2 regions of the Aeromicrobium sp. WCS2018Hpa-31 genome follow, and region 1 is predicted to be linked to the other one. Evidence: predicted binding sites of a transcription regulator. Region 1 holds the regulator's gene; the other holds the start of a gene.
The links. The regulator HrcA, encoded in region 1, represses chaperone genes, less so after heat shock. The targets are predictions, from matches to a motif close to TTGGCACTCGNNNNNNNCGAGTGCCAA.

Region 1 (7,383 bases):
GACGGTGAAGGTGTGGGGTCGCTGGTCCCCGGGCAAGTCAGAAGTCATGTCTGCCCACCATCGTACGGGGGGCAGGCGACACGCGCGCAACCCACGACCGGCGTCGCGGGCTCGTCCCGTGGCCGACGAGGACCCCGGGACCCGGGGACGTCAGCCCGGGGGCCAGCCCAGGGCACGGCCGGCGAGGACGTGCCCGTGGCAGTGGAAGACGGTCTGGTGGGCGTCGGCGCCGGTGTTGAACACGAGTCGGTAGGAGCCGCCCGCCTCCTGCGCCACGCGACGCGCGAGCCGCAGCAGCCCGACCGCCGCCTCCGGCTCGGCCTCGGCGAGGCTGCCGACGTCGGGCTGGTGGACCCGCGGGATCACCAGCACGTGGGTGGGCGCCTGCGGGCTGATGTCGCGGAACGCGAGCGCGTGCTCGTCCTCGGCCACCACGTCGGCGGGTACCCGACCGGCGACGATCGCGCAGAACAGGCAGTCGTCTTGGCTCATGGTTCCTTCCTACCGCACCTCAGCGGAAGGCGTCCTTGATGCGCCCGAACATGCCGTGCCGGTGCGTCGAGCCCATCTGCGCCTCGGGACGGTCCTCGCCGCGCAGCTCGGCCAGCTGCTTGAGCAGCTCGCGCTGCTCGTCGTCGAGCCGGTCCGGGGTCTCGACGACCATCTCGACCACGAGGTCGCCGCGACCGGGGCCGCGCAGCCGCGGCACGCCCTGGCCACGCAGCGTCAGGGTCTCGCCGGACTGGGTGCCCGCAGGCACCTCCAGGCCCACGGTGTCGGGCCCGTCCTGGTCGGCCAGGTCGGCCTCGAGCGTCGGCAGGTCGACGTGCGTGCCGAGGGCCGCAGCGGTCATCGGCAGGGTGACCTGGCAGCGCAGCTGGTCGCCCTTGCGGGTGAAGACGGGGTGACGGGCCACCTCGACCTCGATGTAGAGGTCGCCGGGGGGTCCTCCGCCGGGGCCGACCTCGCCCTCGCCGGCCAGCTGGATGCGGGTGCCCTGGTCGACGCCGGCAGGGATCGAGACGGTGAGCGAGCGACGCGACCGGACCCGGCCGTCGCCGTTGCACTCGTGGCACGGATCGGGGATGACCGAGCCGAAGCCGTGGCAGGTCGGGCACGGGCGGGCGGTCCGGACGCTGCCCAGCGGCGTGCGCTGCACGTGCTGCACCTCGCCGTGCCCGTGGCACGTGCCGCAGGTGACGGCCTCGGAGTCGTCCTCGGCACCGCTGCCGTCGCAGCGCGTGCACACGACCGCCGTGTCGACCTTGATGTCGTGGGTGACGCCGAACGCGGCCTCAGCGAGGTCGACCTGCAGGCGGAGCAACGCGTCCTGGCCACGCTGGACGCGCGAGCGCGGCCCGCGGGTGTTGCCCCCGCCGCCGAAGAACGCGTCCATGATGTCGTCGAAGCTGAAGCCGCCGCCGGCGAAGCCCCCCGCGCCGCCCCCGCCGCCGAGCGGGTTGCCGCCGCGGTCGTAGACCGACTTCTTCTGCGGGTCGGAGAGCACCTCGTAGGCGGTCGTGACCTCCTTGAAGCGGTCGGCCGCGTCGGGTGCGTCGTTCACGTCGGGGTGCAGCTGGCGCGCGAGCCGGCGGTACGCCTTCTTGAGCTCCTCGGGCGTCGCCGACCGGGACACGCCCAGCAGCTCGTAGTAGTCCTGTGCCATTGGTCCTTCGTCCTGTTCAGCCGTCCGCCAGCTGTCGCCCGACGTAGCGGGCGACCGCGCCGACGGCGGCCATGGTTCCTGGATAGTCCATGCGGGTGGGTCCGAGCGTGCCCAACGTGGCGAGCGCCTGCTCGGGGGTGCCGTACGCCGAGGAGACGACGGCGGTGCCCGCCAGTCCCTCGCTACCGGTCTCGAGGCCGATGCGCACGGTGGGGTCGGTGGTCGCCTCGCCGAGGAGCTTCAGGAGCACGACCTGCTCCTCGAGCGCCTCGAGGACGGGGCGGATCGAGGAGTCGAAGTCGCGGCCGAAGCGCGCCAGGTTGGCGGTGCCGCCCACGGCGATGCGCTCGTCGGACCGCTCGTCGGAGAACACGTGCGTGAGCGTCGTGACCACCGACGTGACGAGAGGCCGGTCGGTCTCGGCGAACGTGCCGATCACCTCGGCCAGGCGCAACGACGCCTCGGGCAGCCGCTGCCCGATGGTGGCGGTCATGATGCGGGAGCGCACGTCGGACAGCAGCACGTCGCCCGGCGTGGACTCGAGCTCGACGACACGCTGCTCCACCCGGCCGCTGCTGGTGATCACCACGAGCAGCACGCGTGCGTGCTCGAGCGCGACGACCTCGACGTGGCGCACGGTGGAGCGGGTCAGCGACGGGTACTGCACGATCGCGACCTGGTTGGTCAGCTGGGCCAGCACCTTGACGCTGCGCTGCACGACGTCGTCGACGTCGACCGCTCCCCCGAGGAAGGTCTCGATGGCGCGTCGCTCGGGCGTCGAGAGCGCCTTCACCTGGGACAGCCGGTCGACGAACAGCCGGTAGCCCTTGTCGGTGGGCACCCGGCCCGCGCTCGTGTGCGGCTGCGCGATGTAGCCGTCGTCCTCCAGGGCCGCCATGTCGTTGCGGATGGTCGCCGGCGAGACACCGAGCTGGTGCCGCTCCACGAGCGCCCGGGAGCCCACGGGCTCCTGGGTCTCGACGTAGTCCTCGACGATGGCGCGCAGCACCTCGAGGCGACGGTCGTCAGAGGCGAGTCTTCGGTCCTCCGGCACGGCGGTCTCCTCTCTGCTGATCGGGCCTGCTGGGTCGTGACGGCCCCGGGGCGCGCAGACGGGGCACGACGACGCGGCGTGGCGCTTTGGCACTCACCCAGGGCAAGTGCCAGTCTAACGAGGTGGGAGCAATCGGGAGCGAGGGAGAGGTCGTCTCGGTCACGGGCACCACGCGTACCCTCACCTACCGACCTCGTCGGGTCACCCTCTCCGACGGCACCTTCCTCATGCACGAGTCGCGCGGCGGCACCCTCAGCTCGGTCTGGGCCGCCGACCTCGGCGACCTGTTCGTCGAGGTGGTTCACCTGGGCCACGGCCCCCTGGGCGGCGAGCTGGTGCTCGTCGTCCCCGACGGCGACGTGGTGGCGCTCGGCGACCTCGTTCCCCCGCTCGACGCGGTCCCGTCGGCCGTCACGCCCAGCTGGCCGGCCGCCGTGGACCTCGCCGTCGGGCTCACCCGCCCGTCGACCCGCATCCTCACCAGCAGCGGACCCATCACCCGCGAGGACCTGGAGGACTTCCACCAGACGCTGCTCGGGGTGCTGCATGGCTGAGGCCAGGCACCCGGGGCGTTACGGACAGGACGTGCTGGCCGGCGACTGGAAGGCTCCCCCGCGCGGTCGCTCCACCGAGGCCCCCGCCGACCTCGGCATCGTGGTCGAGGAGGTCACCTCGGGGTGGGTCGGCGAGGTCGTCCGCGTGGAGCGCGACCTCGGCATGGTGATGCTGGAGGACCGCCACCTGCGCCGCAAGTCGTTCCCGCTCGGACCGGGCTTCCTCCTGGAGGGAAAGCCGGTCGTGCTCGTCGCTCCGGTCGCGGCGGCACCCAAGGCCGTGGCCCGCACCGCGTCCGGGTCGCGTGCGGTCACCGGACAGCGTGCACGGGTCGCCCTGCCCAGCCGGATCCTCGTCGAGGGCAAGCACGACGCCGAGCTCGTCGAGAAGGTGTGGGGCGACGACCTTCGGGTGGAGGGCGTGGCCGTGGAGATGCTGCACGGCGTCGACGACCTCGTCGGGGTCGTCGACGACTTCGACCCCGGTCCCGACCGTCGCCTCGGCATCCTCGTCGACCACCTCGTCCCGGGGTCCAAGGAGTCGCGCATCGCCGCGAGGCTCTCGGACCGCGACCACGTGCTCGTCGTCGGGCATCCCTACGTCGACGTGTGGCAGGCCGTGAAGCCGGGACGTCTCGGCGTGGACGCCTGGCCCGTGGTCCCGCGCAGCATCGAGTGGAAGCGTGGGATCTGCGCGGCCTTCGGCTGGCCGCACGCCGAGCAGGCCGACATCGCTCGCGCGTGGCAGCACATCCTCTCGCGCGTCCGGTCGTGGACCGACCTGGAGCCGGAGTTCCTGGGCCGGGTCGAGGAGCTCATCGACTTCGTCACCGCTCCCTGAGCGGCACGGCGTCTCCCGAGGCCCACCGACGGGGACCGTCAGCCCGGCCCGACCACCGGCCCGAGCACCGGGGCGACCACGTCGTCGAGCCAGTCCGCTCGTGGCACGGCGACGCCCCGAGTGGTTCCGTCGTCCCGCACCTCCAGGTCGGCCACGCCGAGCAGCACGTCCTTGCCCCTGGTGCCGGAGGCGTTGTGGGCGTACAGGTAGGCGCGCAGCTCGCCGCGCACCTGGACGGTGCGTCGCCACGAGAACCGGAAGTAGGCGGAGGAGAACGTGAAGGTCTCCGCCGGCGCCCGGTCCAGCGGCGCCCCCAGCGCGACCGTGTAGGCGACCGGGCGTCCCCAGCGGTCGGGCTCGCTCGCCGCACCGCGCACCGCCACCATGCCGTCCGTCGCCTCGAGCGACTCCAGGACGCCCGACGGCGACCCGTCTGACGTGGGGTAGCGGATGAAGCCGGACGGCCACCCCGACCCTCGTCGCACGGTGCGCCACATGAAGGTCCGGTTCATGTTGTCCTCGGAGACGACGATGGAACCGTCCGCACGGACCCGCTCCACGACGGCGACGTGCCCCTTCTTGCCGGCGAGTGCTCGGTTGGCCTTCCACCAGGCCACGTCGCCGCGGCGTGGTGCCGACGTGCTGACCCGCAGTCCGGCGGCTCGCGCGGCCGCGCCCCACGTGAGGGCGGCGTCGGTGCCGGGCGGTCGCGCGACCAGTCGGTTCTTGGTGAGTCGGTACGCGACGTAGTTCGTGCAGCTGCGACCGGGCGTCATGTTCCAGTACGACCGCGACCGGACCGACGCGTAGCCGCCGTGGGTGTACCCCTTGGCGGCGCACTGCTTGTACCCCGTGCACAGCACGGTGCGTGGTGCCGCGTCCGCAGACGTCGGCACACTGATGATGGCCATGCCGATCAGCATGCTGATCAGAGCTGGCCAATGCGCGATGCGCATTGCTCCCTCGCCAACTCCCCCGAGTTTGTTCCTTGCTCCCAGGAGCACCGTAGGACCGTGTCCTAGGTCATGCCATCCGAATGACGAAAGTCCCTTCGGACTGGGGCGGGCGTCCTAGTCCGTGAGGTCCCGGACCACGGCGTCGGCGAGCAGGCGGCCCTCCAGGGTGAGCACGAGACGCTCGTCCACGACGTCGAGCAGACCGCGCGCGGCGAGCACCGGCACCTGCGCCCGCACCGAGGGGTCGAGCGCCGCCACGGGCAGGCCGGACCTCAGCCGGATCTCCAGCATGATCCGTTCGAGGGCGGCCGTGGGGGCGTCGATGTCCTCACCGTCGGCCTCGACAGGCTCGCCCGCAGCCAGTCGCTGTGCGTAGGCGGCAGGATGCTTGACGTTCCACCAGCGCCGCCGGTCGACGTAGGAGTGCGCGCCCGGACCCACGCCCCACCACTCGGCGCCGTGCCAGTACAGCAGGTTGTGGCGGCACTGCGCGGCCTCGTCGCGAGCCCAGTTCGACAGCTCGTACCAACCCAGGCCCGCTGCGGTGAGGGTCGCGTCGGCGAGCAGGTACTTGTCGGCGGTCTCGTCGTCGTCGGGCATGACCACCTCGCCGCGCCGGACCTTGCGCGCGAAGGCCGTCCCGTCCTCCACGATGAGCGCGTAGGCGCTGACGTGGTCGGGCTCGAGGGAGACCGCCTGCTCCAGGCTCGTCCGCCAGTCGTCCATCGACTCACCCGGCGTGCCGTAGATGAGGTCGAGGCTCACCTGCTCGAACCCGGCCTCCCGGGCCCAGCGCACCGCGTCGGGGACACGGGCGGGGTCGTGCGTCCGGTCCAGCGTGGCGAGCACGTGCGGCACGGCGGACTGCACCCCGAAGGAGATGCGGGTGAAGCCGCCCTCGCGCAGGCGTGCCAGCGACGCCGGCGTGACGCTGTCGGGGTTGGCCTCCGTGGTCACCTCGGCACCCGGGCGCAGCCCGAGGTGCTCGTCGATCGACCTGAGGACGCCGACGAGGTCGTCGGCGGGGAGCTGGGTGGGGGTGCCTCCCCCGAAGAAGACCGTCTCGACCGGCCGGGGCCCGACGGCGTCGGCCATGCGGCGCACCTCGTGCAGGGCCGAGGAGGCGTACGTCGCGCGGGTGGCACCCTCACCGAGCTCGTCGGCGGTGTAGGTGTTGAAGTCGCAGTAGCCGCAGCGGACCGAGCAGAACGGGACGTGGACGTAAACGCCGAACGGCCCGCCCCCGGTGTCGGGAGCGGGCCGTTCGGTCGAGGTCATGGACTAAGCGTAGAAGCCGTCCAGGATGTGCTTGTAGTTCGACTCCACCACGTTGCGCTTGACCTTCATGCTCGGCGTGATCTCGCCGGACTCGATCGACAGGTCGTGGTCCAGGATGGCGAACTTCTTGATCGTCTCCCAGCGGTTGATCTTGGAGTTGAGCTCGTCGATCTGGCCGGAGATCACCTCGTGCATCTGCGGCGAGGAGACGACCTCGGAGTAGGACTTGCCCTCCATGCCATGCGCCGTGGCCCACTCGGCGACCGCGTCGGGATCGAGCGTGATGAGCGCGGAGCAGAAGTTTCGCTCGTTGCCGTGCACCACGATCTGGCTGGTCAGCGAGCTGATGCCCTTGAAGATGCCCTCGATGTGCGGCGGAGCCACGTACTTGCCGCCGGAGGTCTTGAAGAGCTCCTTCTTGCGGCCCGTGATGTAGAGGAAGCCGTCCTCGTCGAGCCGGCCCTCGTCGCCGGTGTGCAGCCACCCGTCCTCGGTGAGCGACGAGGCGCTCTCGGAGTCGAGGTTGTGGTAGCCCTGCATGACGTGCGGGCCCTTGACGAGGACCTCGCCGTCCTCGGCGATGCGGATCTCGCTGCCGGGCATCGGGATGCCCACCGAGCCGAGCTTGAAGTCGGTCGGGTGGTTGACCGTGGCACCGGCGGAGTTCTCGGTGAGCCCGTAGCCCTCGAGGATGAGGACGCCGGCGGCGTGGAACCACTCGGCGATGTCGGGCGAGAGCGCCGCGGCACCGGAGATGAAGAACCGCACGCGGCCGCCGAAGCGGTCGCGCACCTTGGAGAACACCAGCTTGTCGGCCACACCGTGCTTGGCCTTGAGGACCGGCGAGATCGGCTTGCCGGCGCGCACCGCGCGGGAGTGCTCGATGCCCACCTTCTCGGCCCACTTGAAGATCTTGAGCTTCGCGCCGCCCTCGGCCTCTGTCATGCCGACGATGCGGCCGTAGGCCTTCTCGAAGATGCGGGGCGCCGCACCCATGAACGTGGGCTTGACGATCGCCAGGTTGTCGACGATCT
Region 2 (7,383 bases), on a different contig from region 1:
AGAGCATCTCGTCGTGGTGGTCGGTGACCGGCTGCTGTGCGGCGAGCAGCAGGTCCAGGCGCAGGTAGGAGCCGTACGTCGACTCGCCCGCCAGGTCGGTGGCGACGCCGTCCTCGACGGGTCGGTGGGTGGGCCTCATGCCCTCGATGGTGCCCCAGACGCGGGTCGGGCCGCGCCGCGGTCAGGGCAGGGTGTGCCGGCGGAAGCGCACGGTCTCGCCCGGGCGCACCTGCGCGAGGCGGTCGAGGCCACGGCCGGTGACCACCCCGATGACCGGGTAGCCGCCGGTGACGGGATGGTCGGGCCCGAGCACGACCGGGAGCCCGGCCGACGTCACCTGCACGCTGCCGCGCACGCACGGCTCGCTGGGCAGCTCCCCGTCGACGGCCCGCTCGAGGCCGGTGCGGCCGGGAGCACGGTGGTCCAGCCGGACGCCGATGCGGTCCGACCGCTCGGACACGACCCAGCCGGTGCCGAGGAACGCGGCCAGGGCGTCGGGCGTGAACCAGTCGTCGCGCGGCCCGAGCACCACGTCGACCGTGGTGGTGCCGGGGGTCAGCAGGCTCGGGACGGGGGCGACGTCGGGCGGGTCCTGGAGCGGTTCCCCGACGGCGAGCTCGTCACCGGCGGACAGCGCCGGTGGTCCGAGCCGGCTGAGGGTGTCGGCGCTGCGCGAACCCAGGGTCGAAGGCACGTCGATGCCACCGGCGACCGCCACGTAGCCGCGCAGGCCGTGGCCGAACGGGGCGACCGCCAGGTGCCGCCCGGCGCCCAGGCGCACCGCACGACCGTGCTCGACCGGAGCACCGTCGACCAGCACCGGCCCGACCGCCCCCGTCACGGCGACGACGTGCTCGGACGTGGCCCGCAGCTCGAGGCCGCCTCCGAGCGCCTCCAGGACGGCGGTGCCGGACGCGTCGCCGACGAGGGTGCGCGCCTGGTGGAGGGCGCGCCGGTCGAAGGCTCCCGCGGCGCCGACTCCCTGCGCCGCCATCCCGGGTCGGCCGTCGTCCTGCACGAGCGTGAGAGGCCCGGGGTGCACGACGACCAGGCTCACGGCGGACTCCCGGGACCGACGGCGCGGAAGCGGACGGTGTCGCCCGGTGCGAGCAGTGCTGCAGGGGAGCGCTCGACGTCGAACAGCACCACGTCGGTGCGTCCGACCAGCTGCCAGCCGCCGGGCGACTCCCTCGGGTAGACGCCGCTGAACCCGCCGGCCAGGGCCACGGCACCGGCGGGAACCCGTGGCCGTGGCGTGTCCTTGCGGGGGACGGTGAGCCTCGGGTCGCCGTCGACGAGGTAGGCGAACCCGGGCGCGAACCCGCCGAACGCGACGGTCCAGGGTGTCGCGGTGTGCGCGCCCACCACGGCCTCGACGCTCATCTGAGTCGCCTCGGCCACGGCGTCGAGGTCCGGCCCGTCGTAGACGACGTCGACCACGTGCTCACGCGCGCCGGACGTCGCCGTCGTGGGCGCCGGAGGGACGCTGCGGGCCAGCGCTCGCATCGTCGACGGCCGACCGCGCAGGAGCACGGTGCGCGCCCCCAGCACGGCCTCCACGACGTCGGGGTGGTCGACCAGCGCCGCATGGCGACGGCGTGCCTCGTCGAGGTCGTCGCAGTCCAGGACCACGGCGTCCTCCCCGCACGCGAGCACCCTCACACGAACGGTCCGACCTCGTGCCCGGCCTCCGCCAGGGCGGCGCGCACGGCCCGGACGAGGGCGAGCGCATCGGGGGAGTCGCCGTGCACGCACAGCGAGTCGACCTGGCCGGCGAGGCGCAGCGCCTGGGACACGACCTCGTCGACGTCGCCCAGCACCGCGCCCGGCTGGTCACGCGGGACGAGGGTCCCGGCGGCGGTGTACGCGCGGTCGGCGAAGCCCTCGGCGACGGTCGGGAGCCCCTCGGTGGCGGCGAGCCGCAGCGAGACGGCGCCGGGCAGCCCGAGGAGCGGAAGTCCGTACGGTCCCACGGCCTCGACCACGGCCGTCGCCTGCCGCTCGTCGTGCACGACGGTGTTGTACAGCGCGCCGTGCGGCTTGACGTAGGCCACGCGGCCGCCCACGGCGTCGGCCACCTCGGCGAGCAGGTCGATCTGGGCTCGCAGCTCGTCGACGAGCTCGTCCGTGGCCGGCTCCTGGGGGCGTCGGCCGAAGCCCTCGCGATCGAGGTAGCCCACCTGCGCACCGATCGCGACGCCACGCTCGACCGCGCGCTCGCACGCATCGAGCATGAGCTCCTCGCCGCCGGCGTAGGCGCCGCAGCACACGTTCGCGCTCGTGACGACGTCGAGCAGGGCCAGGTCGTCGGCCGACTCCGCGACGTCGGCGTTCAGGTCGATCCGCACGCCTCCACCCTAGGACCCGCGCGGGGTGCCGGACGGCTCAGCGGGGGAGCGGGTCGACCAGCAGGGCGACGGCCTTGTCGTCCACCCGGGTCAGCACCACGGTGGCGCGCACGGACCCCTTGAGCCGCAGGCGGCGGACCAGCTGCTCGGGCACCACGTCGACGCCGCGCTTCTTGATCGTCAGGGTGCCGACGTCGAGCGCCACGAGCGCGGCCTTGAGCTGCTTCTCGCGGTAGGGCAGTTCCTGCAGCACGCGGAACGAGCGGGCGAGCGGGTGGCGCACGTCGACGTCCGTGGTCACCCACGCGATGCGCGGGTCCACCAGCTGGCCGTCGATCCGCTCCGCCAGGCCTCCGACGAGACCGGCGCGGATCACCGCGTCGTCCGGCTCGTGCAGCCAGCCTCCCAGCTCGCCGACGTCGCCGGGTGCGCCGTCGCCGGCCAGGTCGTCTCCGCCGGGCAGGGCCGTGGCGCGACGCGGAGCGCGGTCGGCCAGGTCGAGGCCGGCGCCCCACAGGCACGCCTCCACCAGGTCGCCGCCGTCGCTGACCCACTGCGCCTCCACGCCGGTGGGGACCAGCGCGTGCGGGATGCCCGGGAGGGTCTTCACGACCGCGTGACCGGCCAGGTGCGCCGCCACGACCGACCACGGCGGGCTCATCGCCTCGGGGTCGAACACCCGGCCCCGGTCGTCGCGTCGGGCGGGGTCGAGGAACACCACCTCGTCGTCCATCGGGTCCACGTCGGCGGCGTCGGCGCAGAGCACCTCGCCGTCGAGGTCGAGGGCGGCCAGGTTGGCGCGGGCGATGGCGGCACGCACCGGGTCACGCTCCACGCCCCGGACCCGCAGGCCGGCGCGAGCGAGCGCGAGCAGGTCCGAGCCGATGCCGCAGCCCAGGTCGAGTGCCGCCGGGGCACCCGTGCCGGCGAGGCGCTCGGCACGCAGCCGGGCCACCGAGCCGCGGGTGGCCTGCTGCAGCGCCTCGTGGGTGAAGAACATCCGAGCCGCGTCGTCGCCCAGCTTGGTGCGCGCGAGCCCGCGCAGGTGGTTCTGCGTCACGGCGGCCGCCACCAGCTCGACGTCGTGGGTGCGGCGCAACCGCGTGCCCAGGGCGAGGTCGGACTCGACCCCGGCCCGCTCGTGCACCTCGGCCACCAGCGCCCGTCCCTCGTCGGTCTGCAGCCGCTCGAACGTCGCCAGGTCCACGCGCCCATCCAACCAGCCGCGACGAACGGCGCTCCCTCGTCGCAGGTCGGCGGAGGAACGAGCGTCCGCCGACGGCGAACACCCTTTAGCACTCAGTAGGGGTGAGTGCTAGATTCGGAACTGGCACTCGGGTACCGAGACTGCCAACCGTGCACGACCCCCGCGACGGCGTGCACACCCATCACGTTCCATCCGTCATTCCACCAACGTTGAAGGGGAGGTCGACCAGTGTCGGTCACCATCAAGCCGCTCGAGGATCGTCTCGTCATCAAGGCCGTCGAGGCCGAGCAGACCACCGCATCCGGACTCGTCATCCCGGACACCGCCCAGGAGAAGCCGCAGGAGGGTGAGGTCGTGGCCGTGGGCCCCGGTCGCATCGACGACTCCGGCAACCGCGTCCCGCTCGACGTCAACGTCGGCGACAAGGTCATCTTCAGCAAGTACGGCGGAACCGAGGTCAAGTACTCGGGCGAGGAGTTCCTCATCCTCTCGGCCCGCGACGTCCTCGCCGTCGTCTCCTAAGGTGCCTGGGCTCCCGACCGGCGGCGTTGCTGCTCGCTCGGCGACCAAGAACGGGTCGCCGTCGCTCGCGCGCCTTGCCGGTCGGGTCCCATCCACCTCAGGACCGTGGCTGCTGAGCCCCGGTCGCTGACTCTCTGTCCGGCACTCGCCGGGCACCCCATCTGATCCATGCGTAGGAAGGCATCACATGCCCAAGATCCTCGAGTTCGACGAGGACGCACGCCGCGCCCTCGAGCGGGGCGTCGACGCCCTCGCGAACACCGTCAAGGTCACCCTCGGCCCCAAGGGCCGCTACGTCGTGCTCGACAAGAAGTGGGGCGCCCCCACGATCACGAACGACGGTGTCACCGTCGCCCGTGAGGTCGAGCTCGACGACCCGTTCGAGAACCTCGGAGCCCAGCTGGCCAAGGAGGTCGCCACCAAGACGAACGACGTCGCCGGTGACGGCACCACCACGGCCACCGTGCTCGCCCAGGCGATGGTCCACGAGGGCCTGCGCGCCGTGGCCGCCGGCGCCAACCCGGTCGGCCTGAAGAAGGGCATCGAGGCCGCGGTCAAGGCCGTCAGCGAGAAGCTGCACGAGATCGCCCGCGACGTCGACGACATCAAGGACATGACCGACGTCGCCACCGTCTCCTCGCGCGACGCGCACATCGGCGAGCTCATCGCCGAGGCGTTCGACAAGGTCGGCAAGGACGGCGTCATCACCGTCGAGGAGTCCAACACGCTCGGCACGCAGCTCGACTTCACCGAGGGCATGCAGTTCGACAAGGGCTACCTCTCGCCGTACATGGTCACCGACACCGAGCGCATGGAGTCCGTCCTCGACGACCCGTACGTGCTCGTCAACCAGGGCAAGATCAGCTCGGTCGCCGAGCTGCTCCCGCTCCTGGAGAAGGTCATCGGCGCGGGCAAGAGCCTGTTCATCATCGCCGAGGACGTCGAGGGCGAGGCGCTCAGCACGCTGGTCGTCAACAAGATCCGCGGCACCTTCACCTCGGTCGCCGTCAAGGCGCCCGCGTTCGGTGACCGCCGCAAGGCCATGCTGCAGGACATCGCGACGCTCACCGGCGCCACGGTCGTCACGCCCGACGTCGGCCTCAAGCTCGACCAGGTCGGCCTCGAGGTGCTCGGCACCGCCCGTCGCGTCGTCGTCACCAAGGACGACACGACGATCATCGACGGCGGCGGCGAGACCGCCGAGGTCGAGGGCCGGGTCAACCAGATCAAGGCCGAGATCGAGCTCACCGACTCCGACTGGGACCGCGAGAAGCTCCAGGAGCGTCTCGCGAAGCTGGCCGGCGGCGTGTGCGTGATCCAGGTCGGCGCGGCCACCGAGGTCGAGCTCAAGGAGAAGAAGCACCGCATCGAGGACGCCGTCTCGGCGACCCGCGCGGCCATCGAGGAGGGCATCGTCGCCGGTGGCGGCTCCGCCCTCGTCCACGCCGTCTCGGTGCTCGAGGGCGACCTCGGGCTCACCGGTGACGAGGCCGTCGGCGTGCGCATCGTGCGCAAGGGTGCCGACGCCCCGCTGGAGTGGATCGCCCGCAACGGCGGCGTCTCCGGCGAGGTCGTCGTGTCGAAGGTCCGCGAGTCCGGTGAGGGCTACAACGCCGCCACCGACCAGTACGGCGACCTCATCGCGCAGGGCATCCTCGACCCGGTCAAGGTCACGCGCTCCGCGCTGGCCAACGCCGCGTCCATCACCGCCATGCTGCTCACCACCGAGACCCTGGTGGCCGAGAAGCCGGCCGACGACGAGGGTGACGCCCACGCCGGGCACAACCACTGAGTCGTCGCACCGACGCGCTGTCGACGGCGCCCGCCCCCTCGGGGGTGGGCGCCGTCGTCGTTCCCGCCCGTGCTTGACGCGCCGCCGGCCAACCCGCACCGTGATCGCATGGCCACCGTCGAGGACGTCGAGCGTCTGTGCCTGGCACTTCCGGAGGTCGCCGAGCGCACCAGCTGGGGCAACCGCGCCTGGTTCGTCGAGAAGGCGATGTTCTGCTGGGTGCGACCGTTCAGCAAGGCCGACCTGAGGCGGTTCGGCGACGACCCGGTGCCGCAGGGCGAGATCGTCGGGCTGCGCACCGAGGACCTCGCCGACCGCGACGCGATCCTCGGCGAGGGCGTGCCGGGCTTCTTCACCATCGAGCACCTGGCGAACCACCCCGGCTTCCTGGTCGAGCTCGACCTGGTGGACCCCGCCCGGCTGGAAACCGCGGTCGAGGACGCCTGGCTCGCACGCGCACCCGCCCGCCTGGCCGAGTCCTGGCTCGCCGAGCGCCCCTGACCCGTGCCGCGGATTCCCAGGTCGACCTGGGAATCTCCCGCCGCGCACGGGGATTCCCCGCACGCCCGGAAAGCTCGCCGTGCCCGGGTGAGGTTCCCGTGCGCGGTCCCGGTCCGCCCTGCCGATCGCGATGAAGGGTGACGGGCATCTCTTGCGGAGCGAGCGCGCTCCACATACCGTGGGTACGGATATGACATTCCCGATGTCACATCATGTCTGTCCCATAGTCGAGGAGCCCCGCCATGACGATCACCGAGACCCGCCCCACCACCCCCGACGCCGCCGCGTTCCGCGCGGAGGTCGAGCGTGACGGCGTGCTCGAGCGACTCCTGTCGTCGTCGGCCCAGCTGTCCTACGACCCCGAGAAGGAGGTCGACTGGGACGCCCCGCTCGACCCGCTGCACGACGGCGTGAACCCCGAGTGGTGCACGCTCTTCGGCACCGACCTGTGGGAGCGCATGACGCCGGAGCAGCGCGCCACGCTCACGCGCCACGAGGCGGCCAGCGTCGCGAGCATCGGCATCTGGTTCGAGATGCTCCTGCAGCAGATGCTGCTCGTCGACATCTACGACAAGGACTACGCGAGCAGCGAGTTCCGGTTCGCGCTCACCGAGATCGCCGACGAGTGCCGCCACTCGATCATGTTCGCCAAGGGCGCCCAGCACATCGCCGGTCGCTCCTACCTGCCCCACCCGCTGCTGCACAAGGCCGCCAAGCTGCTCAAGCTGACCGCGCGCGGCGAGGTCGCCTACACGTCGATCCTGGTGGCCGAGGAGGTCCTCGACGTCATGCAGCGTGACTGGATGCGCGGCGCCTCCGTCTCGCCGCAGGTCAAGACGATCTGCAAGATCCACGTGGTCGAGGAGTCGCGGCACATGAAGTTCGCGCGCCACGAGACCCTCGAGGCGATGAAGGGCATCTCCGAGGCCCGCCGCCGCGCCAGCGCCCTGCAGATCGCGAGCGTCGGCTACTTCATCGTCAAGAGCCTCGTCCGCCCCGAGGTGTACGCCGAG

Region 2: a site for HrcA is predicted at 3,641-3,667, ahead of groES (co-chaperone GroES). Genes of this name have one in related genera too.

Annotation. Positions count from the first base shown of each region.
Region 1 covers NZ_JAVTJF010000004.1:294,258-301,640, forward strand. The annotation lists gene RQG84_RS07145 (PhoH family protein) at 1-48, opposite strand, end outside; gene RQG84_RS07150 (histidine triad nucleotide-binding protein) at 151-492, opposite strand; gene dnaJ (molecular chaperone DnaJ) at 512-1,666, opposite strand; gene hrcA (heat-inducible transcriptional repressor HrcA) at 1,683-2,720, opposite strand; gene RQG84_RS07165 (hypothetical protein) at 2,843-3,274, shown strand; gene RQG84_RS07170 (DUF3097 domain-containing protein) at 3,267-4,115, shown strand; gene RQG84_RS07175 (CHAP domain-containing protein) at 4,154-5,026, opposite strand; gene hemW (radical SAM family heme chaperone HemW) at 5,186-6,349, opposite strand; gene RQG84_RS07185 (long-chain fatty acid--CoA ligase) at 6,353-7,383, opposite strand, start outside.
Region 2 covers NZ_JAVTJF010000002.1:241,346-248,728, forward strand. The annotation lists gene RQG84_RS03335 (tryptophan 2,3-dioxygenase family protein) at 1-139, opposite strand, end outside; gene RQG84_RS03340 (biotin-dependent carboxyltransferase family protein) at 182-1,057, opposite strand; gene RQG84_RS03345 (allophanate hydrolase subunit 1) at 1,054-1,662, opposite strand; gene RQG84_RS03350 (5-oxoprolinase subunit PxpA) at 1,659-2,348, opposite strand; gene RQG84_RS03355 (THUMP-like domain-containing protein) at 2,386-3,555, opposite strand; gene groES (co-chaperone GroES) at 3,784-4,077, shown strand; gene groL (chaperonin GroEL) at 4,265-5,869, shown strand; gene RQG84_RS03370 (hypothetical protein) at 5,978-6,370, shown strand; gene RQG84_RS03375 (diiron oxygenase) at 6,613-7,383, shown strand, end outside.